Regions from separate parts of the uncultured Haliea sp. genome, predicted to be linked through region 3. Evidence: predicted binding sites of a transcription regulator. Region 3 holds the regulator's gene; each other region holds the start of a gene.
The links. The regulator FNR, encoded in region 3, switches genes on or off when oxygen is low (the NO sensors DNR and NnrR bind a similar motif). The targets are predictions, from matches to a motif close to TTGATNNNNATCAA.

Region 1 (9,575 bases), on a different contig from region 3:
GGGGGTTTATGGCAGCCCTCTGCACCAGATCCGTGATAACACCGACATCGCCGCGCCATGCAGCGGAGGCCACGTCAACGGTTGCCAGCAACTGCAGGCCGGCATCTGATTTCCAGCGCAACAGCTGTTCAGAATACAGAAGCTCCTCCGGGGAACGGGCACCCAGCAGCAGAGTAACCCGTTGGTAGCGCTCCGGCGCAGCCAGCGCCTGGAACAGCACCGGTCGCAGCGGCGCCAGTCCGATCCCACCCGCCATGAGCAGCAGCTCCCGACCTTCGGCAGCGGCCAGAGGCCAACCTCGACCAAAAGGACCACGCAAACCGACACGGGCAAACGGCCTGAGAGTGTGCAGCGCCCGCGTGACGTTACCCACTGCCCTGACTGTGTGTGTCAGGTGATTCCTGTCAGCCGGGTCACCGCTGATAGAGATCGCCGACTCCCCCATGCCGGGTAAATAGAGCATATTGAACTGACCGGCACGAAAGCTCCCGTACCCTTCCGGCGGTGCGACCTGAAACGTAAACACAAGCTCGCTTTCCTGCTGCCAGGATTGCATCTCGACAAGGTGCGGCAGCAGCGGGTCCTTCATGAGCGGCTCGCTCTACCGTACAGATCCAATACCTGCAGGCGCGTGGCCTCTACCCGCTGACTCATGATGTAGGAAAAACGCTGCATCAGGGCATAACCCATCACAGGATCAGAGTCACACTTGGCGCGCAGACATTTACCGTCGAGTCGAATGGCATGCACATCCTGCATCGCTCTTGCCTCAACCGACCAGCGAAACGGCGGAAACAGCCAGGACCAGCCCAGAATATCGCCGGCATCGAGCGTTTGTATGAGCAGAGCGCCCGTTCCGACGTGTGTAGCTGCAACGCGACCCGCCCTCGCTCAATGACATAGAACTCATTGGCTGCACTGCCTTCGCTGGCTAGCGTCATACCTGACCGGAACATTACACGTTCGCCACAACCAGCGATCAACCGCATGCAGTCCTCACTCAGTCCCGTGAAGAACGGATGGGCCCGCAACTCGTCGGCTAGCGTTCTCATACTGACCGCCTGATTTCGGCAACTTCCTCCGTCAAATCAATGCCAACCGGACACCAACTGACGCAGCGCCCGCATCCCGTGCAGCCGGACACGCCGAATTGTTGCTCCCAGCCTGCCAGCTTGTGCGTCAACCACTGGCGATAGCGCGACTTCACACTCGGGCGCACCACACCACCGGAAAGATAAGAGTGATCGGCAGTAAAGCAGGATTCCCAGCGGCGCATGTGCGTCACCTCGAGACTGACAGGGTTTACCTGCTCCCGGGTTGAGCTACAAAAACAGGTCGGGCAGACCTGGGTGCAGTTGCCGCAGGCCAGACAGCGCTCGGCGACCGCATCCCAGTGCGGATGATCAAGGGCGGCGTACAGTGCCTCGGCAATGCCCTCGGTGGCAAACTCGCGCTGCATCTGCAGTCGGGTCGCGGCCAGTGCTTCATCCCGAGCGTCGATTTCCCCCGGTGCCGCCGCAGGGCCACCGACAGCCGAGATCATCGATTGCCCAGCTTCGGTTTGAGCCTCCACCAGGTAATAGGGATCCTCCGGCCGCAGCTCAGTCAGTATCAGGTCGGCGCCGACACCCACTGCCGGGCCATCGCCGGTAGATGCGCAAAAACAGTTACCCGAAGCCTGAGAGCAGTTGACCGCAATCAGCAGCAGGTTTTCACGGCGCGAGGCGTAGCCAGGGTCAGTAAAGTCACCCATGAATACCTGGTCCTGAATCGAAATCGCGGCCAGCTCGCAGGCTCGGACACCGAGAAAAGCCATTCTTTCGGGCTGCTCACGGCAGCTGATGAACTCCCCGTCCTGTACGCGAAATATCGCTTCCTCTGGCGGGAACAGGAATTGTTTCCAGGTCGACGGGCCCAGGTTGTAACCGAAGCGACTCTGATCTTCTCTCGCAGTCAGACGATAATGCCCGGGGGCCTGCTCGTCACCGTATCCGATGGGCAGCGTTTCAATCTCATCGTAGAGTATGGCCGCATCGCCCACCCGGGGGCCGAGCACGCGAACACCCTCGGTACGCAAGCCGTTGATCAGCGCCTGTACATCCCTTGGAGTCCAGCGTTGCATAAGCATGGCCTTCCAGTATCGGGTCAACACGCCTGCGCTGCGACTTGCTGCGCAGCTGAACCCGTATTCTTATCGCCCCGTCTATTCTGTAGAAGAATTTGTGTGGACGACACCCCGAACGGCAAAAATACGGGTGAAGCCGGCGGAATCCCACCGAACCTTGAGGCAGGTCAATAATCCTGCCCCGTGTTGCGAACACACTGAAATCAGGACGTGGGAGGCAATGTCATGAGTAACTTCAGTTACGTTCGACTCTTCTCTGAACTCGGCATCGGCGATGTGCCATTGGTGGGTGGCAAGAATGCCTCGTTGGGCGAGATGTACCGCACACTGTCCGGCCAGGCAATACAGGTGCCGGATGGCTTTGCTACTCTGGCTGCAGCCTACTACGCATTCCTTGATCACAACGACCTTCGCGGCAGGATCACCGAGGCACTCGCGCAGCTGGATATCGCGGATGTCCGCGCGCTGGCCACCGTCGGTGCCAACATCCGCGGCTGGATTGTCGATGGTGAGATGCCTCCTGAAGTCGCCGCAGAGATCAACGCCGCCTACGGCACCCTCAGGCAGAAAAACGGCGGCAAGGACCCCGAGGTCGCCGTGCGATCATCGGCGACTGCCGAGGACTTGCCGGATGCCTCATTCGCAGGGCAACAGGAAACCTACCTCAACATACAGGGCGAAGAGCACCTGCAACGCAGCTGCAAACGGGTGCTCGCATCACTGTTCACAGACCGCGCCATCGCCTACCGCGTGCACAAGGGCTTCGACCATATGGCAGTGGCGCTCTCCATCGGCGTGCAGAACATGGTGCGTTCCGACCTTGCCTCATCCGGCGTCATGTTCAGCATCGATACGGAGAGTGGCTTTACCGACGTGGTCATGGTCACCGCCGCCTACGGCCTGGGCGAGAACGTGGTTCAGGGCGCGGTTACGCCAGACGAATTTCTGGTCTACAAGAACACTCTGGCGGAGGGTTTTCGGCCCATCCTTCGCAGGCAGCTGGGTTCGAAGGCCCTGAAGATGGTGTACAGCAAAGACGGCATTACCGGAGCGGCTACCCGCAACGTCGAGGTGCGTCGTGAGGACCGCGAGCGCTTTGCGATCACCGACGACGAAGTGCTGCAGCTGGCCCGGCTGGCAATCAGCATCGAGCGCCACTACGGGCGGCCCATGGACATTGAGTGGGCCAAAGATGGCCGGAGTGGCGAACTGTTCATTGTTCAGGCTCGCCCGGAGACTGTGCACTCAAACCTGGACGCCAGCAAACAGCAGAGCTACCGACTTACGGAAACGGGCAAGGTCCTGCTCACCGGCAAAAGCGTGGGCGCGCGCATTGGCAGCGGCACGGTGAAAACGATACTCGATGCCTCGCACATAGCCGATATCGAAGACGGCGATGTACTGGTTACTGACATGACCGACCCTGACTGGGAGCCCATCATGAAACGTGCCAGCGCGATTGTCACCAATCGCGGCGGACGCGTCTGCCACGCGGCTATCATTGCCCGCGAACTGGGCATTCCGGCCATCGTCGGGACTGTCGATGCAACGGCCAGACTGAGCGACGGGCGGGCGGTAACGGTGTGCTGTGCCGAGGGCGAAACCGGAAAGGTCTATGACGGACGGCTATCCTTCGAGACTGTGGAGTTCAATCTTGAGGCGGGAATACGCCCACGTACAAAAATCATGATGATCGTGGGCAATCCCGGACGTGCCCTCGAGTTCAGTCGGCTGCCGAATGACGGCGTCGGTCTGGTCCGAATCGAGTTCATCATCAACGATCACATCGGCGTGCATCCCCGGGCCCTGCTGGATATCGACAAGCTTGAGCCGTCGCTAGTGTCAAAGATACGCGAGCGTATCGCAGGCTATGGCAATCCGCGGGAGTTCTATGTCAGTCGCCTCGCCGAAGGGATTGGCACCATCGCTGCAGCCTTTTATCCGAAGCCCGTGATCGTGCGCATGAGTGACTTCAAGTCCAACGAATATGCGCAGTTGCTTGGCGGTGCGGACTATGAACCAGAGGAGGACAACCCGATGCTGGGCTTCAGGGGGGCATCCCGCTACCACTCGCCACGTTTCGCGGACTGCTTCGCCATGGAGTGCGATGCGGTAAAGCGAGTCCGCGATATCATGGGGCTTGCCAACCTCGAGTTGATGATTCCCTTCGTCCGCAGCGTGGAAGAGGAAATCAACGTCATGGAACTGATGGCCGAACAGGGTCTAAACCGGGGAGAAAATGTCCTGCGCATTCATCTCATGTGCGAGATTCCGGCCAATGCATTACTGGCTGAGCGCTTTCTGGAGCATTGCGATGGTTTTTCCATTGGCTCCAATGACCTGACACAACTGGCGCTTGGGGTGGACCGGGATTCAGAACTCCTGGCCGAGTTCGATGAGCGCAACGAAGCCGTTGCGACACTGATGGGGATGGCCATTCGGGCCTGCAAGAAGACGGGGAAGTACATCGGTATCTGTGGGCAGGCGCCGTCTGATTTCCCCGAGATCACTCGCTGGCTCGTGGAACAGGACATTGAATCCATCGCGCTGAATCCAGACAGTATTCTGAAAATGACGCAGCTGGTTCTGGATGTGGAATCAGGGTTGGCCCGCATGACACCACAACCCAATGACTCCGGAACGAAGCAATCATGACGGCTCTCACCCTGGCGATCAGCGGGAGTGGCGGCGCCGGCGCAATCTCGACCGGTGAACTGGTCCTGCGGCTGTATGCGGAGGTCGGCGGCCACGGCATGCTGAAAAAGACCTTCAGCCCACAGATCCGCGGGGGCGAATCGGCCGCCATCCTGCGCCTGGGCGACGCGCCAGTATCGACGATACCGGCTGACATCGACCTGCTGATTGCACTGGACTGGCAGAACTTTGCACGCTTTGCCGATGAGTTGCCGATCAGCGCCAGCACCCTGGTCCTGCATACCGGCACCGACGTCCCTCCCCCCGGCGTCAACCTCGATAATCTCCTGACCGTTGACGCCGCCGGGATTGCTGCCGCCGCGGACTCGGGGTGGCAGAACATGGTATTTTTCGGGATGCTCGCCAGCGGCCTGGGTTGCACAGGCACCGCGGCGGAGGCGCTACTGCGCGCACGCCTCGAAAAACATGACGATGCAGTCCTGGTTGCAGCCTGCCGGGCACTGCGGGCAGGGTTTGCCCAGGCACTGCCAGATCCGTTACGGGAACTCCTCGCCAGGTTCCCGGTGCCCGCGGCGACTGCCCCCGGGCACCCCCAACGCTGGCTGGCCAGCGGCAACCAGATGGCGGCGCTGGGCGCGCTTGAGGCCGGGGTACGCTTTGTCGCGGCCTACCCCATCACACCCGCCTCCGACTTGCTGGAGTGGCTGGCCCACCATATCGAGCACTACGGGGGCCACCTGGTACAGGCCGAAGATGAACTCGCGGCCATCAACATGGTGATTGGCGCAGGGTTTGGTGGCGTGCCGGCCATGACCGCCACCTCTGGCCCGGGAATGGCGCTGATGAGCGAGGCCATGGGACTCGCGGTAGCCAGTGAGACCGCGGCAGTGGTGGTCGATGTCATGCGCGGCGGCCCCTCCACGGGTATTCCTACCAAGAGCGAACAGAGCGATCTCAACCTGGCGCTCTACGGCATGCACGGTGACGCCCCGCATATTGTGCTGGCCGCGCAGTCGATCGCCGACTGCCACTTCACGGCCGCGTGGGCGGTGCACCTGGCAACCCGGCTGCAAACGCTGGTAATCGTGCTCAGCGACCAGACCCTTGGCCAGTCCATTCAGGTGTTTGATGCGCCCGGGAGCGACTGTCCACGGGCCGCTTTCGACAGCTCGCAAGAGGCAGAACCCTACTTGCGCTATCGCGACACGAACTCGGGTGTGTCGCCGCTGGCTCTGCCCGGTGAGCCGGGCCACATGTATACCGCCGACGGCCTCGAACACGGCGAGAATGCCATCCCGTCACCGCGCGCCCGGGACCACCGCATGCAGCTGGATAAACGCTGGCGCAAGCTCGCCGACTGGGACTTCGGTGGGCACTGGGCCGAGCTCGTCGGCCAGGTGGACCAGCACCCCGTGATTATTTGTATGGGGTCGGTCACCGCCACCGCGCTGGAGGCACAGGCGGCCATGGCAGCCGCTGGGCGCGAGGTCGCAGTGCTCAGTCTGCGCCTGCTGGCGCCGCTGCCCACGAAACAGCTGGCAACCCTGCTTGCGTCCGCCACCCGACTTCTGGTGGTAGAGCACAACCATGGGGCGCAGCTTTGGCACTACCTGCGCTCCCTGCTGCCGCAACTCGTCTTCGAGAGCCTGGCGCTGCCCGGGCCTGCAGCGATCCAACCCCGGGACATCGACACAGCACTGGAGGCGGCCAATGCCACTTAAAGCGAGAGACTACAACTCCGGGATCAAGCCTATCTGGTGCCCGGGTTGTGGCCACTACAGTGTACTCAACGCGATCACCAAGGCCATGGCTGCACGCGAGGTTGCCAGCCACAATACGGCGATCGTCTCCGGCATCGGCTGCTCCTCGCGCCTGCCCGCCTACGTCAGCAGCTACGGCTTCCACGGTGTGCACGGGCGGGCACTCCCACTGGCCACCGGCCTGAAAGTGGCGCGCCCCGATCTCGAGGTCGTCGCAGTGGGCGGCGATGGCGACGGCTTTTCAATTGGCGGCAACCACTTCCTCCACGCCTGCCGCCGCAACGTGAATATCGTCTACATTGCAATGGACAACGAGGTCTACGGCATGACCAAGGGGCAGGCATCTCCCACCAGCCCGGAAACCTGGCTGGATGGCAAACTGACCCCTTATGGCACCGAGGTGCGCGCCTTCCAGCCCTGCGCCATCGCCCTGGCCAGTGGTGCCGGCTTTATCGCCCGTGGCTACAGCGGGGATCCCAACGGCCTGGCACAGCTCATCTTTGAGGCCATGGCCTTTCCCGGCTTTGCCTTCATTCACGTGCTCAGCCAGTGTGTGACCTTTGTGCCAGAGCAAACGGCCTGGAAACAGCGCGTGCACCCTGTGGAAGGCACGCCTGCAACCGCCGCGGAGGCTGCAGCGCTGATTCACGCGGACGACGGTTTCGGCAAAGGTATCCTGTACCGCAATCCGCGGCCGGTATGGCCGCGGTTGCATCCACAGGCCGGTGGGGGGGAAGATCCACGAGCGGGGTTTGCACTGTGAAAAATGACCTGAACACGGATTTGCCACTGTTCCTCGCCCACAGTCTGGAACTGGAACAGGAGTCTGCCCAGCGTTTGCGCGAATTTGCCGACACGATGCGTCACCACCGGCAACAGGCCCTGGCAGCGCTGTTCGACGAGTTGGCGACCTACAGCGACCTGCACGCGCAGGAGGTCGCCGCCATCTGTGCCAGCCACGAGCTGCCGCACCTCAAACCCTGGGAGTTCACCTGGCCCGACGAGGAGCCGCCGGAGACCGGCGCGTATGCAAGCCTGCGCTACGAAATGCAGCCGGAGACGGCACTGGGCCTGATGATCAGGCAGGAAACCGCAGCGGCGGATTTTTACGCCGACGTTGCGGCCCGCTCAGCAGACCCGGAGATCGTGAAATATGCCGCGGAGTTTGCGGCAGAGGAGCGCGAGCACGCGAGACTCTTGCAGGCAAGGCTGACGACGCTGCAGCGAGAGGGCGACACCGCGCCGCCAGCGCCGGATATCGACCCGCCCCACCAGCCGGATTAGACGGCTATGCCGGGCACCAATATCACCTAAACCTCAGTGACAAGAAGCCCTGCTTTACTCAAGGCGCATGCTGTCGATCAACTCCTGCAACTTGCCGTTCGCGCGCATGGCCTCGATTTCTGCACGCAGGTCTGCCGCGGCCTCCGGGCTCTCGGCTCCCAACAGAAAGCGTACCGGCTCATCGCGCAGCACCGCATTATCAGCGCGATCGAGCTTGTTGTGGCGGATCATGCCTTTCAGGGAATCCACATAATCCTGGCCCCGCTCGGAGTAGCGCAGCAGGCCGTCGGCCAGCGGCAATGAGGAGAGCGGCTCACCACGCGCGCGCATGTCGGCGCGCAGTTGCCGGAAATCCTCATAGGCGGGGTGGGACATCAGGTTGATAAAATAGCCACGCACGCTGTCGAAGGGCCAGTCGAACGCCTTGATGGAGTAGTCGCCCTTGTAGGCGCGGTGCTCCTTCGCCTTGATGCCATCACCCTGATACGTCCACTGGCCGAACAGCGAATTGCCCTCCACCGCGAAACGCGAGGTGCCATAGCCACTCTCGTAGGCCGCCTGCCCCAGTGCAAGGCCCGCAGGAACGACATCAACACGGTAGAGCAAGCTGCTGATCATGTCCTTCAGTTCCGGGGCATTCTCCTGCAATGCAGTGACGTGCTCCTCGGCATCACCGGGCAAGAGCAGCGCCAGTCGCCGCAGCAGAGCCAGGCTCTGCTCGGATACCCGACCGTCGCTGTCCAGTTCCCGCTGTGCCTGTTCCAACCCCGCGCGAAATTCCATCACCATATAATTGGCGTGCATCACCTGCGGCAGCATCAGGCGATAGAACAGGCCCTTCTTGTCTTTCACCGGGATACTCTTCGACGCTTCCTGCCAGCTGGGCCCGATCGCGGTAATCAGCAGGCGAGGCGCCTGCAGCGGCTCATCAGCCCTGGGTTCACCCCACCAGTCCTGTTCCTCAAGCAGTGCGATCAAGTCCTGCACGGATGCAAACACGAGCACCTCTGCGTCGCTGGTCGCCTGTGCGGTCGCAGAGGCTTCAGGCGCTGTCAGCTCGTTTCCCGGAGCCGCCGCTTCCGACTCCGGCGGTTTGTCACTGCCGCAGCCGGTTAACAGCAAAGAAGTCAGGAGGATCGCCAACAGGCGGGGCTGATGCACGGGCATGCAGAGGATCTCATTCTGAGGTGAGTGCAGGCATTATGCCCACGCCGGAACGGCAAGCGTCAATCCCCCTGCCAACAAAGGTTGCCGTTCAAGTGCGTTACAATGCAGGCCTACGGTGGACTACGCTGCGGGCACTTGAGCGACCAAATGAACGAAGAACACGACATCCGGGAGCAGAAGCGCATGGGCATTACGATGCAGGCCCTCGCGTGGGTCGTGCTGCTGGGGCTGGGGGTGTTCTATTTCAGTGATGTTCTGGAGAGGCAGGTAAATCCCAACCGGCAGCTGGAGACCCTGTACACCGAAGACGGCGTGCGCGAAATCACCCTGCAGCGGAACAGGTTCGGCCACTACGTCACCAGCGGCGAAATCAACGGCCAGCCGGTCACCTTCCTGCTGGATACCGGAGCCACCGGGGTGGCAATTCCGGAATCACTGGCGAATCGCCTCGGACTGCAGCGAGGACGCGCCTATCGCACGCAAACCGCCAACGGTACCGCGATAAGCTATGCCACAACCCTCGACGAGGTGGCGGTGGCCGAAATACGGCTTCCCGATGTGCGTGCCGGTATTGTGCCCGGGCT
Region 2 (9,575 bases), on a different contig from region 3:
TAGCCACCGGGCCCCTGCTCGAGCGAGCGCGACAGCATGCGCGACCATTCCGCCGCCGTGCCCAGCGCCACTGCCTGCAACAGGTCCGTGGTGTTGATCTGCAGCGGGAAGTCCGGACGGTAGCTCAACTCACCGGATACCGCCCAGTCGCCCACATTGGTCGCGAAGGTCAGGCCCCAGAGTTCAATATCTTCGGGGAACTCGAAGAAAAACTCGGGGTTGGCACCAAAGTTCACCGGCAGGCCGAAGCTCTGTGTGGCGTTGGTGGCGCTGAAGATCGGGGTGCGGCTGTGGTAGTTCATGTAGTACAGGCCGAACTCGGTGCCGTTCAGTTCTTCCACGTAGTAGCGCAACGCCAGGCCCCATTGCCCGGAATCCGATGCCTCGTCATCCGCGCCCCGGGGCAGGATCAGGCCGGCGGCCTCCGCCTCGCCATCCGGGATGGCATTGGAAATGGTGAGGTAGTCGCAGCCGCCGCCGTAGGGGTCCGCGGCGTTCCAGTAGGTGCCGCACTCATCGAGGATGGTGCGCTGCCAGTCGTACTGCACAAAGCCTTCCACGCTGAGGTCGTAGGTGAGGCCGTAGTTGGCGTACACCATGCCGACGGGCAGCAGCGCTTCCTTGATTTCCGAACCCGGCTTGCGCAGGGCGGTAACGTCGAAGGGGTTGATGACGTTCACACCGTTCTGGATAAACGTGCTTTCGCCCCAGCTCAGCACCATGTTACCGGCCCGCAATTCCAGCGGACTTTCACCCAGCTGGAAACTGCCGTACACGTAGTAGTCGAGAAATTCGATACCGCTGTACTGCGCCAGCGATTCGAAGTCGGAGGTATCGAGCTTGCGGTTCGGCTGGTAGCCGTTGGCCGCGTGGCCGTGGGGCACATCGCTGGTGCCCACTTCGTGGTCGTACCAGTACTTCACGCGGGTGAACATGCCGTAGGTGTCCGCCGCCAGTTCGAGGTCGTGGATACCCCGTACCTGCAGGGAGAACATGTCGCCGCGGTCGTAGTTGAGGTTGCCGTCATCCGCCGTGCTGGAAGACGCTCGACCGCGCCCATCCGTGTTCCCCGGGGACAATACGCCGAGGTCGGCGGCCTCCGTGCGCCAACTTGCGCCCACAGAGATGTTCGAGGAGAAATTGCCTTCGAAGGGCCCCAGCTGGAAGGTCTGGGACGAAGCGGGAAGTGCCATGCCGGCGGCCACCAGGGCCAGGATCAACGTGGATTTACGGTGCGGAATAAAGCATCCGGGCTGTTTTTTCACAATCAGCGCTCCTGCTGTCTTTTGTTAGGATTTATCTTGGCTATAGGATAGCAGTATCACCCGGTATCGGCACAGGAATGTTGCTCAGGATCAATTTTTGCCCATATCGCAATATACCGCGTGCAGCCATTCACGCTGGGGGACAAGGGCCCTATACTGCAGGCTGGCAATGGATTGAAGATGCTCATGACACCGACGTTGAAGGGACCCTGGTCCCTCGAGGACACCTACGACTTTCTGCGCGAAAGCACCTTCCCGCTGCGCCTTGCCAGCACCGGCACCGACGGCTACCCGCGGGTGGTCTCGGTGTGGTACGCATTTGCCGAGGAGGCCCTGCTCTGCGTGTCGCACCGCAAGTCAGCGCTGGTGAAGCTGCTGCAGCGCGATCCGCGGGTCGGTTTTGAAATCTCTCCCAACGAGCCGCCCTACCACGGGGCCCGGGGCCAGGGGCGGGCCAGCATGACCCCCCTGGGCGACAGCGATCTGCTCGAGGTGCTGCTGGAACGCTACCTGGGGCAGCAGGAATCGCGGGTCGGCAACTGGCTGCTCTCGCGCAAGGCCGAAGAAATGCTGATACGCGTGCAACCCGAGCGCATCTTCACCTGGGACTACCGCCAGCGGATGGCGGACGTCACTCCGGATCCGGCAGCACGATAACCGGCACCGGAATCCTGGCCAGCAGCTGCGCGTCTTCATCCGCAAGCACCCTGAACTCCGCGCGACGCAGCAGCAGTGCGCCGCAGCTGGCACGCTGCAGTTGCTGTTCAAGCGCTCGCGCCGAACGCGCCTGCAGCGCCTCGACCTCGGTGCACAGCGGTAGCTGCAACAGCTCTGACGGCACCGGCTGTGAAAGCACACGCAGCGGCCCGGGGCGTAACGGCGCCTTCTCATCGTACACCAGCACCGTGCAGGGTGCCTGCTGCAGCAGCGCGCGGCAGGTGGAACCCAACCGCACACCACCACAGTAGGCAGACAGCCCGGCCTTGCCCAGCACCAGCATATCGGCGGGGCCGACCTGGGCCAGCGTGGCGGCGACAACGCCGCCGCGACGCACCTGCAGTGAATAGCGCAGGCTGCGCCCGGCCGCTGCGGATTCCAGGGCGCGGTTGACCTGCTGCCGCTGCCGCGACAGCGTGGCCTGCATCGCCGTGACCGTCAGCGGCCTGGCCAGCCCGGTACGCGCGCCGACTTCACGGGCGAAGGGAAAGTCCGCCGAACGCAGCAGGTTTTCGTCTTCCACATACAGGGCCACCAGCTCCGCCCGGTGCGCATGCGCGAGCTCTACGGCGGCCCGCAGCGCCGCCAGGCTGTGGCGCGACGCATCCAACATGGCAAGCACGCGGCGCGCCTGCTGTTGCTGCAACGCCTCACTGTTCATCGTCCGCCTCCTCACTCGAGGGCGCGGCGCTATCATCATCCGCCCGCGCCGCCTTGACCGCCGCGGAGAACGCCGCGAGCCGCCGGGTGACGCGCTGCTCCAGCTCGGACGGTGCCAGCCCGGTGAGCAGTGCCAGGGCATCGTCCACATGGTGAATGGCGTAGATGCGGAAGCGCCCGGCCTCGACGGCCGCACGCACCGCCTGCTTCAGCATGAGGTGTTCGACATTGCTCGCTGGCAGCAACACCGCGTGGCCGTCCACCTCGCCCCGCGCGGCGCAGACATCAAAGAAGCCCTCGATCTTCTCGTTCACCCCACCAACGGCCTGCACCTCACCCCGCTGGTTCACCGAACCGGTCACCGCAAAGGCCTGCTTCAACGGCACCTTGCTGATGGCCGACACCAGGGCGCAGATCTCCGCCACCGAGGCACTGTCACCGTCAACACCACCGTAGGACTGCTCGAACGCGAGGCTGGCGGACAGCGACAGCGTGGTGTCCGGCGCGTAGCGGTTCGCCAGGTAGCGGGCGATGATCATCACGCCCTTGGTGTGTATGCGCCCGCCCATGCGCGCCTCCCGCTCGATATCCACCAGCTGGCCGCTGCCGGGCCGCGCGGTGGCCGTGATGCGCGACGGCTGGCCGAACGCGAAGTCACCCAGCGACAGGACCGACAGGCCGTTGACCTGCCCCACGGCCTCACCCTGGGTGGCAATCATGACGATGCCGCGGTGGATCGCCTCGTGACTGCGCTCGCGCAGGCGGCTGGCGCGCCGCAACTGCTGCTCAATCGCCGTTTCCACGTGTTCGCGGCCAATGGTCGTCGCACCCGCCTCCATTGCCCAGTGCTGCGCCTCCCGCAGCAGGTCGCGCAGTTCACGCTGGCGCGCGGTCAGCTTGCGCTGGTCCGAGGCCAGGCGACTGGCGCGCTCGATCACCGCGGCCACACCGCCGCGATCGAGAGGCTGCAGTCCGGCGTCCCGGGCCAGTGTCGCGATCATCCGCGCATACAGCGCCTGGTTGGCGGGATCGCGGTCCAGCGTATCCTCCAGGTCGGCCTGTACCTTGAACAGTTCCAGGAATTCCGGGTCGTGTTCGCAGAGGAGGTAATAGAACAGACGCTCCCCCAACAGCACCACCTTCACATCCAGCGGAATGGGTTCGGGCTCCAGGCTCACGGTGCTGATCAGGCCGTAGGCCTGCTCCAGACTCTCGGTGCGGATCTGCCCCGCCCGCAGCACCCGTTTCAGCGTTTCCCAGGCGCCGGGCTGGGTCAGCAGGCCGCGCACATCGAGCACCAGGTACCCGCCATTGGCCCGGTGCAGTGCGCCGGCACGGATCAGGGAAAAATCCGTCACCAGGGTGCCGTTGTGCACATGATGTTCGGTACGACCCACCAGGTGCTGGTGACTGGGCAGGTCCTGATAGACCACCGGCGCCCCCTTCGCCTCCGCGTTGTCCACCAGCAGATTGACCTGGAACCGGCTGAACACCGCCTCGGGAGACAGCTCCGGATTCTCGGCGAGGAACGCGGCGGCGTGGGACAGCACCGCCTGGCGACAGGCATCCAGGTGCTCCAGCACCGCGGGCTGCTGCCGATAGCGCTCCTCCAGCTCGTTCAGCGGTGCGCCGATGGCGGTCGTCAGCATTTCGGCGTTGAGGGTATCCACCTGCTGGCGCAGCTCCCGGGCCAGCAGGGGCATCTGGCGGATGGCCTGCGTCAGCTTGCGCTGCAGAATCTCCACCGTCGCCTCGATGCGCTCCTTGTCCCCTTTGGGCAGGGCACGAAAATCTTCGGGCGACATCATCGCGTCGCTATCGGCTTTGCCGTCAACCGGCGCGAAAGTGAATCCGTTGGGCGTGGAAACCAGCAGGATGTCCTGCTCACGGGCCTCCCGGCGGATCGCCTCGATGGCATCGCGCTGACGCTCCCCCATGGCCTGGTTCAGGTCCTGCAGGCGGTTCTGGTACTCCTCGCTTTCGAGCAGTGCGGGGATGGCCGCCCGGAGTTCGTCCACCAGTTGCGTGAGGTCGGCCACCAGTTGCCGCCCCATGCCGGCGGGCAGCGCCAGATACCGCGGTGAGGTAGGGTCGTCGAAATTGTAACGGTAGGCCCAGTCACCCGGCGTGTCCTCCGCCGCAGCACGCTGCGCCAGGAACTGCTCCACCAGGTCGTGACGCCCGTGGCCGGGGTCCCCCAGCACATAGAGGTTGAACCCGTCGCTGCGAATGGCGGTGCCGAAACTGAGCGCTTCGCGCGCCCGGTCGTGACCGTACAGGAGGTCCAGGGGCTCCAGGCCTTCCGTGGTGGTGAAATCGAATCCTTCGCCCGAGCAGGCGCGGTAGATCTGTTCCGCGGCCAGTGGTTCCAGCATTGAGCGCCCTCCTTTGCAACAACGGGAAAGCGAATCATAGCAGGCGGCGGGCAAAAAAAACCCGAGGCAGTCGCCCCGGGTTCACATCAACAGGCGGCGCCTAGATGGACATCTCCAGCTTGCGTGACAGCCGGTCTTCCAACTGTTCGTCGAGCTTGCGCGAGATCGCCTCGGCGGATACCGCCAGTTCGCGCTCGACGGCCTCGGCCTGGGCCTGCTCCTCTGCACGCGTGGCCGGTTGCCAGTCTGCGCTCAGCGCCGGTTCGTTCATGGCCAGCAGCATGCGGCCCTCCTGTTCGGCCGTCTGCGCGAAGGCGGTGCTGCCCAGGGCAGCGGTAAGCGCCAGGGTGCCGAGCCTGGCTGTTGCAGCCAACATTTTCATTTCCACTCTCCTCAGATGCCGGCAACGGTTGCAGACCATCTGCCACCTCTCGTCTTGCCGGTTTGTTACCACACTTCACATATGGTAACGCTTTTACTCATTTTAAAGGTGAATGGATCATGAATTGTTTGTCATGATCGCCATCTGAGGGTTGTATATTTCTCAGCACTTTCTAGGACTATGCCTTAAATCTATGTTTTATAGGGTTATTTTAATACCTGACAAAAACAATCGGGAAATTGTGAAAATTACCGTACCGGTATTGTCCAGAGTGTTACCCAGCCATCAGAGCCTCGACAGCAGGCCGCCCATCTTCTGCGCCAGCGGATAATCCCCTGCCGTCCAGCCCAGACGCACCAGCACCAGCGCCTCGTCGGGCAGCACGAGCACCGCCTGCCCCCGGTTACCCAGCATGGCATACGCATCGGGCGGCAGGCCGGGCCAGCGGAGTTCGCTGCCGCCGCCGTTCAGCCACAGCTGGTAACCGTAGCGTGGGTCGTTGAGGCTGTTATTCGGCCGGGTCGCGCGGGCCACCCAGTCCGGCGGCAGAAAGGGGCGACCGTTGACGGCACCCTGGTCCAGCAGGAGTCTGCCAAGCCGCACCCAGTCACGGGCGGTGGCGTAGACGAAGGAACTGGCGACCACAAGCCCGGTGGGATCCACTTCCAGCACCGCGCCCGCCATCCCCAGGGGTTGCAGCACTTCGCGCTGCAGGAAGTCCAGCTGCGCCTGCGGGCCGCCCAGCCGCTCCGCGGCGAAACGCGCCAGCAGGTTGGTGCTGCCCGAGGAGTAGTAGAACTGTTCTCCGGGCGGGTGTTCCGCCGGGCTCGCCAGTGCCACCGCCGAGGCGCTGGGTGCGCGAAACAGCATTCGCGTGGAATCGCTGCCCGGCACGTAGTCCTCTTGCCAGCCCAGCCCGGAGGTCATCTGCAACACCTCGGTCAGGCCAATACGCGCGCGATCATCCTGGGCCCATTCAGGAAACAGCGGCCCCGGGACACCGGCGGGAATGATCTCCAGCGCCTCCATGCGGCCAATCACAATGGCCATCAGGGATTTGCCCATCGACCAGCCCAGCAGGCGGGAACCGGCATCAAAGCCCGGCGCATAGCTCTCGGCAATCAGGGTGTCCCCCTGCAGCACCAGCAGGGCGCGGGTCTGCAACCCCTCGGCGTTATCGGCCCTCAGCACGGCCTGCGTCGCCTGTTGCGCCGGATCCGCGATAGCCACCGCAAGCGGCATGCCGGGTGACGCTGCCCCGGGTGGCACCGACAACCCATCAAGCAGCGCCGCATCGCCAGTATCGAGGGTGCAGCCCAGCCCGGGGCGGTAGGTCGCGGAGGTGGCCGCCAGACCAAACAGGGTGACCCGCACACCGTCGGCCGTGAAGTCCAGCGACAGCCGGCGATTGACCTCTGCGTAACTGGCCAGGTCATCCAGTATGCGCTGGTCGTCGAAGCCGCTGACAAAACGCCCGGAACAGGCCAGCTTGGCACCGAGCCCGGTGGCCAGCGCAAGGGCGTTGCCCAGCTGCCAGAGCGGCGTACCCAGCAACGCGGGGGGCGCCACGAACAACACGGTCAATAGCGGCAGGAAAATCAGCAACACAGGTTTCATCAGCAGTTTCCGTATCAGCGCAGGGCACAGCACCGCCAGCTTACGTCAGAACCTGCTGCGCCAGAAACAGGCTTGACGCCAAGCCGCGCGATCAGTTCTACTCGCTACACCCTGTCACCAAGAGTGTACGCCATGCCCGCCCTGGAAATCCTTGCCCCCGCCGCCCTCCTCGCCAGCTGGTCCCTGGTGATGCTGATCTGGATGGCCGCTACCCGCCTGCCCGCCATGAGCAAATCGGGGCTGGATCTGTCCAAGCCACAGCCGGGTGGCCGCCGCGGCGCCGACCTCGAAGGGGTACTGCCCGACCACGTGAACTGGAAGGCGCACAACTATACGCACCTGCACGAACAGCCCACGGTGTTCTACGCGCTGTGCTGCATTCTGGCGATCACCGGCATCGACAGCAGCCTCGCCGTTCAGCTGGCCTGGGCCTACCTGCTGCTGCGCATCGCGCACAGTATCGTGCAGGTCACCACCAACTACGTGCCGGTGCGCTTCCTGCTGTTCCTGCTGTCCTCGCTGGCACTCGCCGGCCTGGCCGCCATCGCGGTACGCGCCACCCTCTAGGACACCCCGCATGGCTCTCCTCTTCAGGACCCTCCTGGCCGCCCTGCTGTCAGGCAGCATCAGCGCACTCGCGGCCCCCACGTTCCAGCCCGCCCAGGCCCTGCCGCCCGGACACTGGGTGGATCACGGTGATGCACTGTGCGACGTTGCCGCCGCCACAGCGGATTACCTGGCCCGCGGCAACGCCTACGACCCGGCTGCAATTCACGGCGGTACCACGGCGTGGTTGCGGACGCCACCCGAGCGCATCCGCGCCACGCTGGACTTCGTGTGTGCAGTCCAGGCGGAGGATGCGCGCCTGGGGCGCCCATCGCGTCTTGCCGACCCGGCGTTTGTGCAGCAGCACTTCGAACTGCTGCGCTGGCAGCCGGACCGTGCGCGGGCAGCGCAGCTGGCCAGCGGCAAGCCGCTACTGCAGAACCTGCCGGCCGAACGCCTGCTGATGACCAAGTACTACGTGCGCGTGGCGTCGGGCAGCGAGCAGCCATCCCCCGCCACGCCGCACGCGCTCTACGGCCTGCCCCACGATGAGGCACAGCTGACCCTGGACGAGGCGGACGCGCTGGGCAGCGCTATCACCCGCTTCCAGTTCGGCAAGCAGGCCATCGTGGCGCAGGAGACCAACTCGGCAACCGCCAGTGCCATGGCCCAGCGCGCGCCGCCGCTGATCTGGCTGAGCCGGGCCGACCTGGAAGGCGCCCTGCTGCAGGGCACCGCCGTGGTCGAGGGCGCCAACGGCCAGAAACGCTACTTCAACGTCCACCGCAATAACGGCATCGCCTACGACCGCACGCGGAAACCCGAAGAGCAAGAGCGCTATTGGTTCTTCAAGGAAGTACCCGGCGTGCTCGGCTATGGCAAGGACGCCGACTACAAGATTCGCGTGCAGCCCCTGGTGACCGTGGCGGGGGATATTTTCCAGCTCGGCCTCGGACGCCTGGTGCTGCTGCGCACCGCGGAAGCGGGCCAGCCCACGTACCGGCTGAACGTGATGGCGGACACCGGCGGCGCTTTTCATGACAATCTGTACCAGCTCGACTGGCTGAGCGGCTACTACCGCGATTGGGCGGGGTATCATGCGGCAAACCGCCACATTGGCGACTATGCCGACGCCTGGCTGCTGCTGAAACGGGAGTAAGTCGCAAGCCGGCCCGGCCCGCATCACACCACTCGGGAGGTTGTATGGAGTACTGGCTGGCCTGGTTTCACGAAGGTAACGATCAGGTAAAACAGGTTGCCGCGGCGGCGGAAAAAATGGGCTATGCCGGCATTGCGGTGTCGGATCACGTGGCCATTCCCCGCGACTACACCGCTGTGCATCCCTCCGGGCAGCGCCACATCCACGCCCACACTCGCTTTCCCGACCCCATGATCACCATCGCCACCATGGCGGCAGTGACGGAACAACTGCGCTTCATGACCTACGTGTATGTGCTGACCATGCGCGAGCCGTTCAGCGCGGCAAAACAGGCCGCCACGCTTGCCATGCAGACAGACAATCGGTTCGTGTTTGGCGTGGGCGCCGGCTGGTGCGAGGATGAGATTGCCGTGCTCGGCCACGACCCGCGTAACCGCGGCAAGCGCATGGACGCGATGCTGGAGGTGATGCAGGATTTCTGGGAAGACGGCATGGCGGAAGCGGACAACGCCTTCTACCGCTTCCCGCCCACCGGGCAGTTTCCGGTGCCCGGCAAAGTACCGGTATGGATTGGCGGCAAATCCCCTGCGGCCCTGCGCCGCGCAGCGCGCTTCGATGGCTGGATGGGCATGAACTACCCGATGGCGGAGATCCGCGAGCTGCTGGATCGGCTCAACGCCGAGCGCGCGATCGTCGAGGCGGAACGTGGTACAGAGCCCTTCGGCCGCTTTGTGATGCCGCAGACCGAGCCGGACCCCGGCATCTACCACCAGTTGGAGGACTGGGGCATCGACGGCACCATCGCCATGGCCTGGACCGTTGACGACCCGGCCTTCCACCCGCTGGAGGCCAAG
Region 3 (9,575 bases):
TGGGGCCAGAAAACCAGGCCCAGGATATGAAATTTACGCTCCGGCAGGTCGAACCATACCGCCTGGCGGCCATCCCAGGACAGCCAGGGTAGCAGAAAATAACCCAGCAGCAGCGGCCAGCCGGTGTACAGCCGGATGCGCTGGAAAAAGCCCTCGATCTTGCGTGTGTAGATTTTTTCACGGCGCTGGTAGAGGTCGATCTCGCTGACTTCCGCCGGCGCGACTTCCTGCACGTCAATAAGCTGTTTGTCGTTCATACCGCGTTACCGAAGAGACATGACGCGAGGCGTCGTGATGCCGGCCTTCCGAATGGAAGGCCGGCGGAGGGGCCTAGTTGCTGAGGCTGTACACGTAGGCTGTGAGGATGTGGATTTTGTCCTCGGTCAGACTGTCGCCGAAGGCGGGCATGACGCCGTTGCGCCCCGCCCGCAGGCTGTGTGCGATCTGCTCGCGGGTGCCGCCGTACAGCCAGATGCCGTTGGTCAGGTTCGGGGCGCCGAAGATGGCGTTACCCTTGCCGTCCGGGCCGTGGCAGGCAGCACAGTACATCTGGAAGTGCTTTTCGCCCGCTGCCGCCAGCTCCGGGTCCGCGGTGCGTCCATTCAGTGACACCACGTACTCGGTGGTTTCTGCAATCCCATCATCGCCCAACACGCTGGCCCAGGCGGGCATGGCGGCACGACGCCCCTGGAGCAGGGCGGTCTTGATGGCGTCCGGTGACCCGCCCCAGAGCCAGTCGTCGTCGGTCAGGTTGGGGAAGCCATAGCGCCCCTTGCCGTCTGCACCGTGACACTGTGCACAGTTGTTGCCGAACAGGCGGGAACCCATTTTCACCACCGCGGGATCCTTGGCAATCTCCTCAACGGACATGGCCAGGTAGCGGCTGCGCATTTCACTGTAGCGTTCATCCGCAGCGGCGACTTCCTCACGGTGCTGCTCAAGCTGGGTCCAGCCGATCAGCCCGGGGTAGTTGCCCATGCCGGGGTAAACGATGAGGTAGCCGATAGCCCAGACGATGGTGATCACGAACATATAGAACCACCAGGCCGGGAGCGGATTGTCATACTCCTCGATGCCGTCGTGCGCGTGGCCTGTGGTCTGTTCGGTAGTGCCTTCACCGCGCTTGCGGTTGGCAAGCAGGATCCAGGTAATGCCGACGATGGTGACGGTGGTCAGGATGATGATCCACCAGTGCCAGAAACTAGCCATTCCTTGCTTCCTCCTGCGTGCTACGTTGACTCAGTTCCTCATCTGCGAAGGGCAGGTTGGCAGCCTCGTCAAAAGATTTCTTGCGCTTGCTGCTCCAGGCCCAGATACACAGGCCAATAAAGGCGAACAGCAGCATGGCAGTGCTAAGACCCCGAAGGTCGTTGATATCCATAATCCCTAGCGCCTCGTCTGCAGCAGCGTGCCGAGCTGTTGCACATAGGCAATCAGGGCATCAATTTCCAGCTTGCCGGCGACTGCGGCCTCTGCACCGGCGATGTCTTCATCGGTGTAGGGCACACCCACGGTGCGCAGGGCATTCATCTTCTTGCCGGTGACCGTGCCGTCGACTTCACGTTCGAACAGCCAGGGGTAGGCAGGCATATTGGATTCCGGTACCACGTCACGGGGGTTGTAGAAGTGGGCGCGGTGCCAGTCGTCACTGTAACGCTGGCCGACCCGGGCCAGATCCGGTCCTGTGCGCTTGGAGCCCCAGAGGAAGGGGTGGTCATACACGAACTCACCGGCAACCGAGTAGTGACCGTAGCGCTCCGTTTCTGCACGCAATGGGCGAATCATCTGCGAGTGGCAGTTATTGCAGCCCTCGCGAATGTAGATGTCACGCCCCTCCAGTTCCAGGGCAGGCAGCGGCTTGAGGCCCGCGATCGGCTCGTTGGTCTGCTTGATGAACATCAGCGGGACCAACTCGACCAAGGTGCCGAAGCTGATGGCCACGATGATCAGGATCATCATCAGGCCAACGTTCTTCTCTACGACTTCATGCTTCATGCGTGACTCCCCTGTGCGGCACCAGCGGGCAGGGGCTGTGCGGCGACATCCTTGCGCGTGGTCATGTAGACGTTGTAGGCCATGATCAACATACCGCCGAAGAAGATGGCTCCACCGGCGAGGCGAACCAGGTAGCCCGGGTAGCTCGCGGCGACTGACTCGACAAAGGTGTAGGTCAGTGTGCCGTCATCGTTGTAGGCGCGCCACATCAGGCCCTGCAGGATGCCGTTGACCCACATGGAGGCGATATACAGTACCGTACCGATGGTCGACATCCAGAAATGGGTGTTGATCAGGGCCGTGCTATACATGCGCTCCTTGCCGAACAGGACCGGGATCAGGTGATAGATACAGCCGATCGAGATCATGGCAACCCAGCCCAGGGCACCGGAGTGCACGTGGCCGATGGTCCAGTCGGTATAGTGGGACAGGGCGTTTACCGTCTTGATCGACATCATCGGGCCTTCAAAGGTAGACATGCCGTAGAAGGACAGGCTGACCACCATGAAGCGCAGGATCGGATCGGTGCGCAGTTTGTGCCAGGCGCCCGACAGAGTCATCATGCCGTTGATCATGCCGCCCCAGGAGGGAGCGAGCAGGATGATGGACATGACCATGCCCAGGCTCTGGGCCCAGTCGGGCAGGGCGGTGTAGTGAAGGTGGTGAGGGCCGGCCCAGATGTAGACGGCGACCAGGGCCCAGAAGTGCACGATACTCAGGCGGTAGGAGTATACGGGGCGTTCAGCCTGCTTGGGGACGAAGTAGTACATCATGCCCAGGAAGCCGGCGGTCAGGAAAAAGCCCACCGCGTTGTGCCCGTACCACCACTGCACCATGGCATCCACGGTGCCGGAGTAGGCCGAGTAGGACTTGGTAAGGCCCACCGGAATCGCCGCACTATTGATGATGTGCAGGACCGCCACGGTGAGGATGAACCCGCCGAAGAACCAGTTGGCGACGTAGATGTGGCTCACCTTGCGCTTGGCGATGGTACCGAAGAACACGATGGCGTAGCTGACCCAGACCACGGCGATCAGCAGGTCGATGGGCCATTCCAGCTCGGCGTATTCCTTGGAAGAGGTCATCCCCAGTGGCAGCGTCACCGCCGCCAGCACGATCACCGCCTGCCAGCCCCAGAACGTGAAGGCCGCCAGCTTGTCGGAAATCAGCCGCGCCTGGGTGGTGCGCTGAACCACGTAGTACGATGTCGCGAACAGCGCGCTGCCGCCAAACGCGAAGATCACCGCGTTGGTGTGCAGCGGGCGCAGGCGCCCGAAGCTGGTCCAGGGCAGGTCGAAGTTGAGGATGGGGAAGGCGAGCTGGGCGGCGATCAGGACGCCAACCAGCATCCCCACGATACCCCACACGACCGTCATGATGGCAAACTGGCGAACGACCTTGTAGTTGTAGGTCGAGTGCTCCAGTGCAGCGTTGAGTTCACTCATGTCTTGTTTCCACTGTCAGTAATGTCAGGCAGATCGCCCGCTCGATAAATGCCTTTACACATCGGTAAATGCTGGCCCGGCGCCGAGATCCCAGAGGAACACCGTGGTCACCAGCAGCGATACCAGGATAACCAGGCCGACACCGACCACGGCGGTAGAGAACAGGAAACCCCGCTCCTCCGGAATATTCATCATGATGGGGATGCCCAGGTAGAGCAGATACACAGACCAGCTCACCGCTACCACCCCAATCAGCAGGTCGACCCAGAGCAGGGGGTAGAACCCCGCCGCGCCGAAGACAAACATCGGTGTAGCGGTGAGACCCGCGACCACGATGCCCTTGGCGAAAGATGTTTCCGCCCCATAGGTGCCCGCCATCCAGTGGATGAAGTAACCCACCGCGACGACGCAGCCGACCATGGCGAAGTAGAACAGGATGCAGAGTTGTAGCGCGCTGTCATAGGTCAGGCGTATGGCGGGCCCGTTGCCCACTGTCCAGCCCACGTCAGTGGTGCCGAAATACCAGGCAACCGCAGGAATCAGGGCGAGCAACCAGGGGTAGAGCACCAGGATGTTCTGGCTGCTGGTCGGCAGGCCGGCAACGCTGCGCCACTGGGCGCCGGGTTTGGTCAGAAGACCGATCGTGTGCTGGATCATGTGTTTTTTTTCTCCCCAAAGAATGACTGGTGCCGGGCACAGGCGAAGTGTACCGGGCCGCACGCCCGCGGCCATGATGCAGATCAAGAATCGGCGGGGTCGTCCCGCTCGAGGTGTCAGTTGGCGATGTTGGCTGCCAGCTGCAGGGCTTCCTGATCCAGGATTTCGATTTCCTTGTTGTCGACGCAGAGGATGCCGTTTTTCTGCATCCTGCTGAAGACCCGGCTGATGGTTTCCACGGTCAGGCCCAGGTAGTTGCCGATATCCACCCGCGACATGGGCAGGCGGAACTGGCTGGCGCTCAGGTTGCGCCGCGCGTTGCGGCTGGCAATGCTGAGCAACAGGGTGGCGACGCGCTCGTCAGCGGAGTTTTTGCTGAGCAGTGTGATCAGCAGCTGATCCTCGGTGATTTCACGGCTCATGAGCTGGAACAGGTGGCGCTGCAGGCTGGGCATGGAGGCGCTCAGGCGCTCCAGGGAATCAAAAGGTATGGCGCAGATGGCCGAGGTCTCCAGCGCCCGCGCCGAGGAGGCGTGGCTGTTGTTGCTGATGCCGTCCATACCGAGGATTTCACCGGGAAAATAGAAGCCGGTAACCTGCTCGCGACCGTCGCTGGTGGTGCGATAGCCCTTTACGGCACCCGAACGCACGGCGTAGATGGACTGGAACGGCGTACCTTCGTGGTAGAGCAGTTCGTTCTTCTGCAGCGGCTTGCTGCGCTGGATGATGCTTTCCAGCTGTTCCAGATCCTGGTGGTTGATGGCCAGTGGCAGGCAGATTTTGCTCAGGCGGCAGGTTTCGCAGTTGACCTTGTACTCGTGGGTGCACGAGCGCAAGGGCGCGGTTTCACTGACATCTTGCAGGCGCATGGACATGCGTGACTCCCCTGGTTTGTAACGCGCAGTATAGTGTATTTGGCGGGGCTACTGAACCTCTGTGGGCCGGCTTGCAAAACGATTTTCTAGCCCAGCGAGGCCACGCTTTTCAGCACCAGTCGCACCAGTTCCGCCTGCCGCGAAGCCCCGGTCTTGGCGAAGATGGACTTGAGTTGTGCGCGGGCGGTGTGCTGCGAGATATTCTGCGCCTCAGACACCTCAGCCAGGCTCAGTCCCCGCGACAGCAGGATGGCAAGGTTGGCCTCGGCAGGGGTGAGATCAAACAGCTGGCCGAGGGTGCCCTGAGAGCTGGGCTCATTCAGGTCCGGGTCGGAAATGAACACGGCAACGCAGGGGCTGGACTGGCCCTCACCCCACTCTGAAACCGGGACTGGGCGCAGTACCAGCCCCAGTTGTGCCCGATCGCCGCCCCGAGGTACACGCAGGGCATGGATGACGGACGCCTCACCCCGGTGCAGGGCCTTGATGATGGTATCCAGTGCGGTCTGCAGCTCGCGATTCTTGTCCCGTCCTTCAATGACCAGGTGTTGTCCACGTATGCTGAGGCCGTTGTCGCCTTCCAGCAGGGCGCGTGCGACGGTGTTGGCGCTGAGGACGCGGCCCTGCTCGTCGAGCACGATGGTGGCCACCGCCAGCTGTTCCACGGCGCCGGCGTACAGGTTGCGCTCCGAGGCGGTGCGCCCCAGGGTGGCATACAGCTGGATGGAGAGACGCAGGTGGGGCGCGATGCGGGCAATGGCGGCGCGCTCGTCGTCGTTGAAGGGCGGCTCGGTGTGACGCCGGGAAAATCGCAGGCGTGCCAGCATCCCTCCGGGCTCCACCGTGTCCAGGCCGAGAATGCGAAACAGCCCGGCGGACTTCAGGTAGTGCTCGTAATACTCCGAGGCGACCAGCTCATCGTCGCTGAGAATGTCCTCCAGTGCAACCACCTTGTCGGGCGGCAGATTGACGAACGGGTCCAGCGCGAAGAACTGTTCGCGGTAGGCGGTGACCTCCCAATCCGCCGGGTCGGAAAGCGGCCGGGCGGACGCGCCGTCCGCCGCTGGCCGCACACTGTTCAGGATGACGCCGCGATCGTCTTCCGCGGGTGGCCGCAGGACCAGTGAGACAACCTGGCAATCAACCAGGCTGCGCAGCAGGGGGAGCGCTGTGGACCAGGGTGGGTTTTCCAGTGGGCCGCGGTACAGGGCGGCCACCAGATCGTCATAGGCAGCGGGCACAGCCCCGATCGATGCGACATCCAGCGGATCGCCCCGCGGGCTCATTTTTCGATACTCGACAGATCCATGGTGACCTCCGCAAGCGGTTTCGGTCGACCAATACCCCAGCCCTGCAGGTAGTCAACGCCAATCTCCTGGAGTTTGCGAATGATGTTCTCGTTCTCCACGGATTCGGCAATGGTTTCCTGTCCGAGGAAGTGGGCGAGGTCGTTGATCGAACGCGCCATGGCGTAGTCGTTGCTATCCTGGTCGATGCTGGTGATGAAGCTGCCGTCGATCTTGACGTAGTCCACCGGCAGCTCGCGCAGGTAATTGTGGCTGGCCAGCCCGGTGCCAAAATCATCGATAGAGAACTTGCAGCCGATATTGCGGAAAGCCCGCACGAAATCCGCCGCTTTCACCAGGTTGGAAATGGTACCGGTTTCGGTGATTTCGAAGCACAGGCGGTTGGTGCCGACTCCGAACTCCGATATCTGCTCGAACAGGAAGTCGAGGAAGGCGTCGTCGGTAACGCTGGCCCCGGACAGGTTGATGGCCACACTGGGGACGACTTTCTGTGCGTCCATCAACGAGTTTATCCACATGAACGCTTCGCGTACCACCCAGCGGTCCACCAGCGTCATGATGCCGTGGCGTTCGGCCGAGGTGATGAAGTTCTGCGGCGAGCTGAGCTTGCCGCTCTTGTCCCGCATGGCCAGCAACAGCTCGTAGTGCCGCGTTGTGGCGCTCTCGCCGGTCATTGCCGTTTTCACAATGGGCTGCGCGCGCAACATGAAGCGCTCGCTGGACAGTTCGTCCTCCAGCGCCTTGCGTGAGCGACGCTGCTCGCTGCGCAGGTTGCGCACCGTATCCTCGCTGGGCTGGTACAGGTGTACACAGTTGCGGCCCAGCTGCTTCGCCTGGGTAACCGCAGCCTGGGCGTTGGCCATGACTGCGTCGACATCCGGGCTGTAGTCCTGAATCGGGGCGATGCCCACGGAGACTGTGAAACTGACCTTCTCGCCGTCGATATCCACACTGCCATTGGCGATGTCGCTGCGCACCTGTTCCGCCAGTGCCTGGGCCTTCTCGGTGTCGCCATCGACAAGCAGAATCGCGAAAGTGTCTTCCTCCAGGCGGGCGGAGGAGGTCTTGCGTCCATGCAGCTGTGCCAGCAGGCGCGAAAACTCCAGCAGTACCTGGTCGCCGCTGATGCGATCGTAGATCTCGTTCACCAGGCCGAAGCGGTCGATATTGAGCAGCAGGATGGCGTGCTGCGAGTTGTGTGCATGGGCATGGCGCAGCGCGCGACCCACCTGGTCAAGAAAGGTGTCCCGGTTGATCAGGCGTGTGAGGGGGTCGTGGTTGCGGGCGAAACTCAGGGTGCGCTGCACATCCTCCAGCGTGTTGTACATGCTCTGGTCGACGACGGACAGGCGGTCGGCCGGCGCCGGCGGCTGCGCCCCGCGACTGAGCTGGCGTGCCAGTTGCACCTGGTTGAGCTCGGCGACCTTCTGCCCGCGATCGTTGACGAACAGGAAGCGTTCCCGGTCGTCGCTGATCCAGGCCAGCTGAATACGGTGTTTGACGCCGGCTTTGTCGCGATAATTCAGCCACATGCCCTTGCCCAGGCTGTCCACCCGCTGCACCCAGCGGCGCAGGCGCCGGGTTTTCGCCAGGCGCTCCTCGCGCGTGGGTTCCGGTTCATCGCCGGCGCCGGAATCGGCCTCGCCCTCACGCTGCAGCAGTTCGACCGCTATGTCGCCGGCGAGCACGCCGCGCAGTTCATCGAATACGGCCTGAATGGACACGTTGCCGGGCAGCGCGCTGCTGATCTGCTGCTCCATCAGGTCGATGAAGGGTTCTGCCTCCAGGCTGCGTTCGACGCACTGGTCCTCGCTGACCTCGCCGCGCTGCTGCTCCAGCAACCAGGTGGTCAGCAGCTGCAGGGTGCGTCGCTGCTCCTCCCACTCGTCGCTGTCCACGCCCTGTTTGACGTGGGTCAGCACCATCAGGTCGCGCCAGCCCTGATCGATAAGGTCCTGCAGTATCCGGGGGATCTGCCCGGGGGGGAGGCAATCCCGCACTACGGTTTCCACCGCGTCGCGCGCCCGGCGCAGTTTCTCCTTGCCCTCCTGGGTTTTGACCACCCGTTCGATATTGCGCGCATGCGCCTGCGATTGCTGTCGTGACAGGCGTTCAACATGTTCAAGCGCTGCGGCGAACACTGCGGAGTCGCCGTCATAGTCGCGGACAATCGCCGCGACAATCTCGGCGACGCGGCTCTCCAGCATTCGGTTCGGGAAGTTAGCCGAACTGCCCAGTGCCGCCAGCTTGTCCACCAGCGTGCGCGCCGGGTGGTCCGGCTGCAGGAAAAACTGCGGTTCGGTCAGCGCCAGCCGGGCGAGGGGCAGCTGCAGGTTGCTCAGCACGGGCTGCAATTCGCTGCTCACATCCAGCTGTGAGCGGATGGTCTCGAACAGGCTGTCGATCATCTCCAGCTGGTTGCGGTTGTCCGCGCTCAGCGCAACATCGCCTGCAAGTTCCGGTGTCTGGCCCAGCAGGAAATCCGCGACGGCGGTCTCGCCCCGAGCCGCCTGTGGCGATTCACCACGCTGCTGCAGCAGGGCCAGTGCGTTGATCAATTTTTCTGTATCGATGACGGCGCCGGCCTGTGCCGGCGGCTGCTCAACCTTGCGCTTGAAGTTCAGCGCATTGATCACGGAGGAATACAGCTTTTCAGGACGCTGCTCAGCGCTGCCGCCGCCTCCCGCGCCAGCCGTTGCGTCGCCTGCAGCTTGTCGCCGTCGGCTGCGATCGGGCCGTTCGTCGGCCTTGCGCAGCAGGGAGCCGTTGGCGAGTATCTGTCCCTCGAGGTCCGGTCGTATCCCGGCCTGTTCGAGGATCTCGTTCAGGTGCCGGTACAGACTGTCCAGATTGCGCACGAACAGGCGGGCAAAGAGGTCATAGATGCGCTGGGTGAGCTGCTGCGGTATGCGGTACTCCTCGAGCACCAGCTGCAGCGCACGCGCCAGCTGGGCGACGTGCTCGGGCAGTCGCAGGGTCAGCGGATCGACCTGCACCAGATCCGCCACGCGAATCTGCAGGGCTTCCATGCCGATGCGGTGCAGGTCCTCTCCGACGTGCGCGAGGCGGTCGACGGCCAGGTAGTTTTCGAAGGTGTGGAGATCCACCAGATCCATGGTGCCACTGTCGTCCATGACATCCCACCAGTGGTTTAGCTCAGCAGCGGGGGGGGTCAGCTTGTCGTGGAAGCCGCGGTAGTGCCCCAAGAAACTGCCAACCATGCCGCGCTGGTGGATCTGCAGAATGCCGATGGCATCGGTGACCTGGGTGCGCGATATCTGCCCCTGTCGCGGCGA

Region 1: AACZ17_RS06930 (4Fe-4S dicluster domain-containing protein) is a predicted target of FNR. The motif match lies at 2,283-2,296, and genes of this name have one in related genera.
Region 2: AACZ17_RS13555 (DUF1302 domain-containing protein) is a predicted target of FNR. The motif match lies at 1,346-1,359, and genes of this name have one in related genera.

Annotation. Positions count from the first base shown of each region.
Region 1 is NZ_CAXBAE010000004.1:111,465-121,039, reverse strand. It holds gene AACZ17_RS06940 (FAD/NAD(P)-binding protein) at 1-589, opposite strand, end outside; gene AACZ17_RS06935 (hypothetical protein) at 586-759, opposite strand; gene AACZ17_RS06930 (4Fe-4S dicluster domain-containing protein) at 1,049-2,122, opposite strand; gene ppsA (phosphoenolpyruvate synthase) at 2,351-4,780, shown strand; gene AACZ17_RS06920 (2-oxoacid:acceptor oxidoreductase subunit alpha) at 4,777-6,501, shown strand; gene AACZ17_RS06915 (2-oxoacid:ferredoxin oxidoreductase subunit beta) at 6,491-7,303, shown strand; gene AACZ17_RS06910 (ferritin family protein) at 7,300-7,824, shown strand; gene AACZ17_RS06905 (glucosaminidase domain-containing protein) at 7,879-8,991, opposite strand; gene AACZ17_RS06900 (TIGR02281 family clan AA aspartic protease) at 9,139-9,575, shown strand, end outside.
Region 2 is NZ_CAXBAE010000012.1:20,991-30,565, reverse strand. It holds gene AACZ17_RS13555 (DUF1302 domain-containing protein) at 1-1,265, opposite strand, end outside; gene AACZ17_RS13550 (pyridoxamine 5'-phosphate oxidase family protein) at 1,452-1,922, shown strand; gene AACZ17_RS13545 (universal stress protein) at 1,897-2,643, opposite strand; gene AACZ17_RS13540 (ATP-binding protein) at 2,633-5,017, opposite strand; gene AACZ17_RS13535 (hypothetical protein) at 5,118-5,399, opposite strand; gene AACZ17_RS13530 (serine hydrolase) at 5,685-7,016, opposite strand; gene AACZ17_RS13525 (MAPEG family protein) at 7,149-7,583, shown strand; gene AACZ17_RS13520 (MltA domain-containing protein) at 7,594-8,721, shown strand; gene AACZ17_RS13515 (TIGR03619 family F420-dependent LLM class oxidoreductase) at 8,766-9,575, shown strand, end outside.
Region 3 is NZ_CAXBAE010000001.1:211,944-221,518, reverse strand. It holds gene ccoG (cytochrome c oxidase accessory protein CcoG) at 1-257, opposite strand, end outside; gene ccoP (cytochrome-c oxidase, cbb3-type subunit III) at 331-1,209, opposite strand; gene AACZ17_RS01010 (cbb3-type cytochrome c oxidase subunit 3) at 1,202-1,381, opposite strand; gene ccoO (cytochrome-c oxidase, cbb3-type subunit II) at 1,387-1,995, opposite strand; gene ccoN (cytochrome-c oxidase, cbb3-type subunit I) at 1,992-3,440, opposite strand; gene AACZ17_RS00995 (Yip1 family protein) at 3,495-4,097, opposite strand; gene fnr (fumarate/nitrate reduction transcriptional regulator Fnr) at 4,214-4,966, opposite strand; gene AACZ17_RS00985 (hypothetical protein) at 5,059-6,258, opposite strand; gene AACZ17_RS00980 (DUF1631 family protein) at 6,255-9,575, opposite strand, start outside.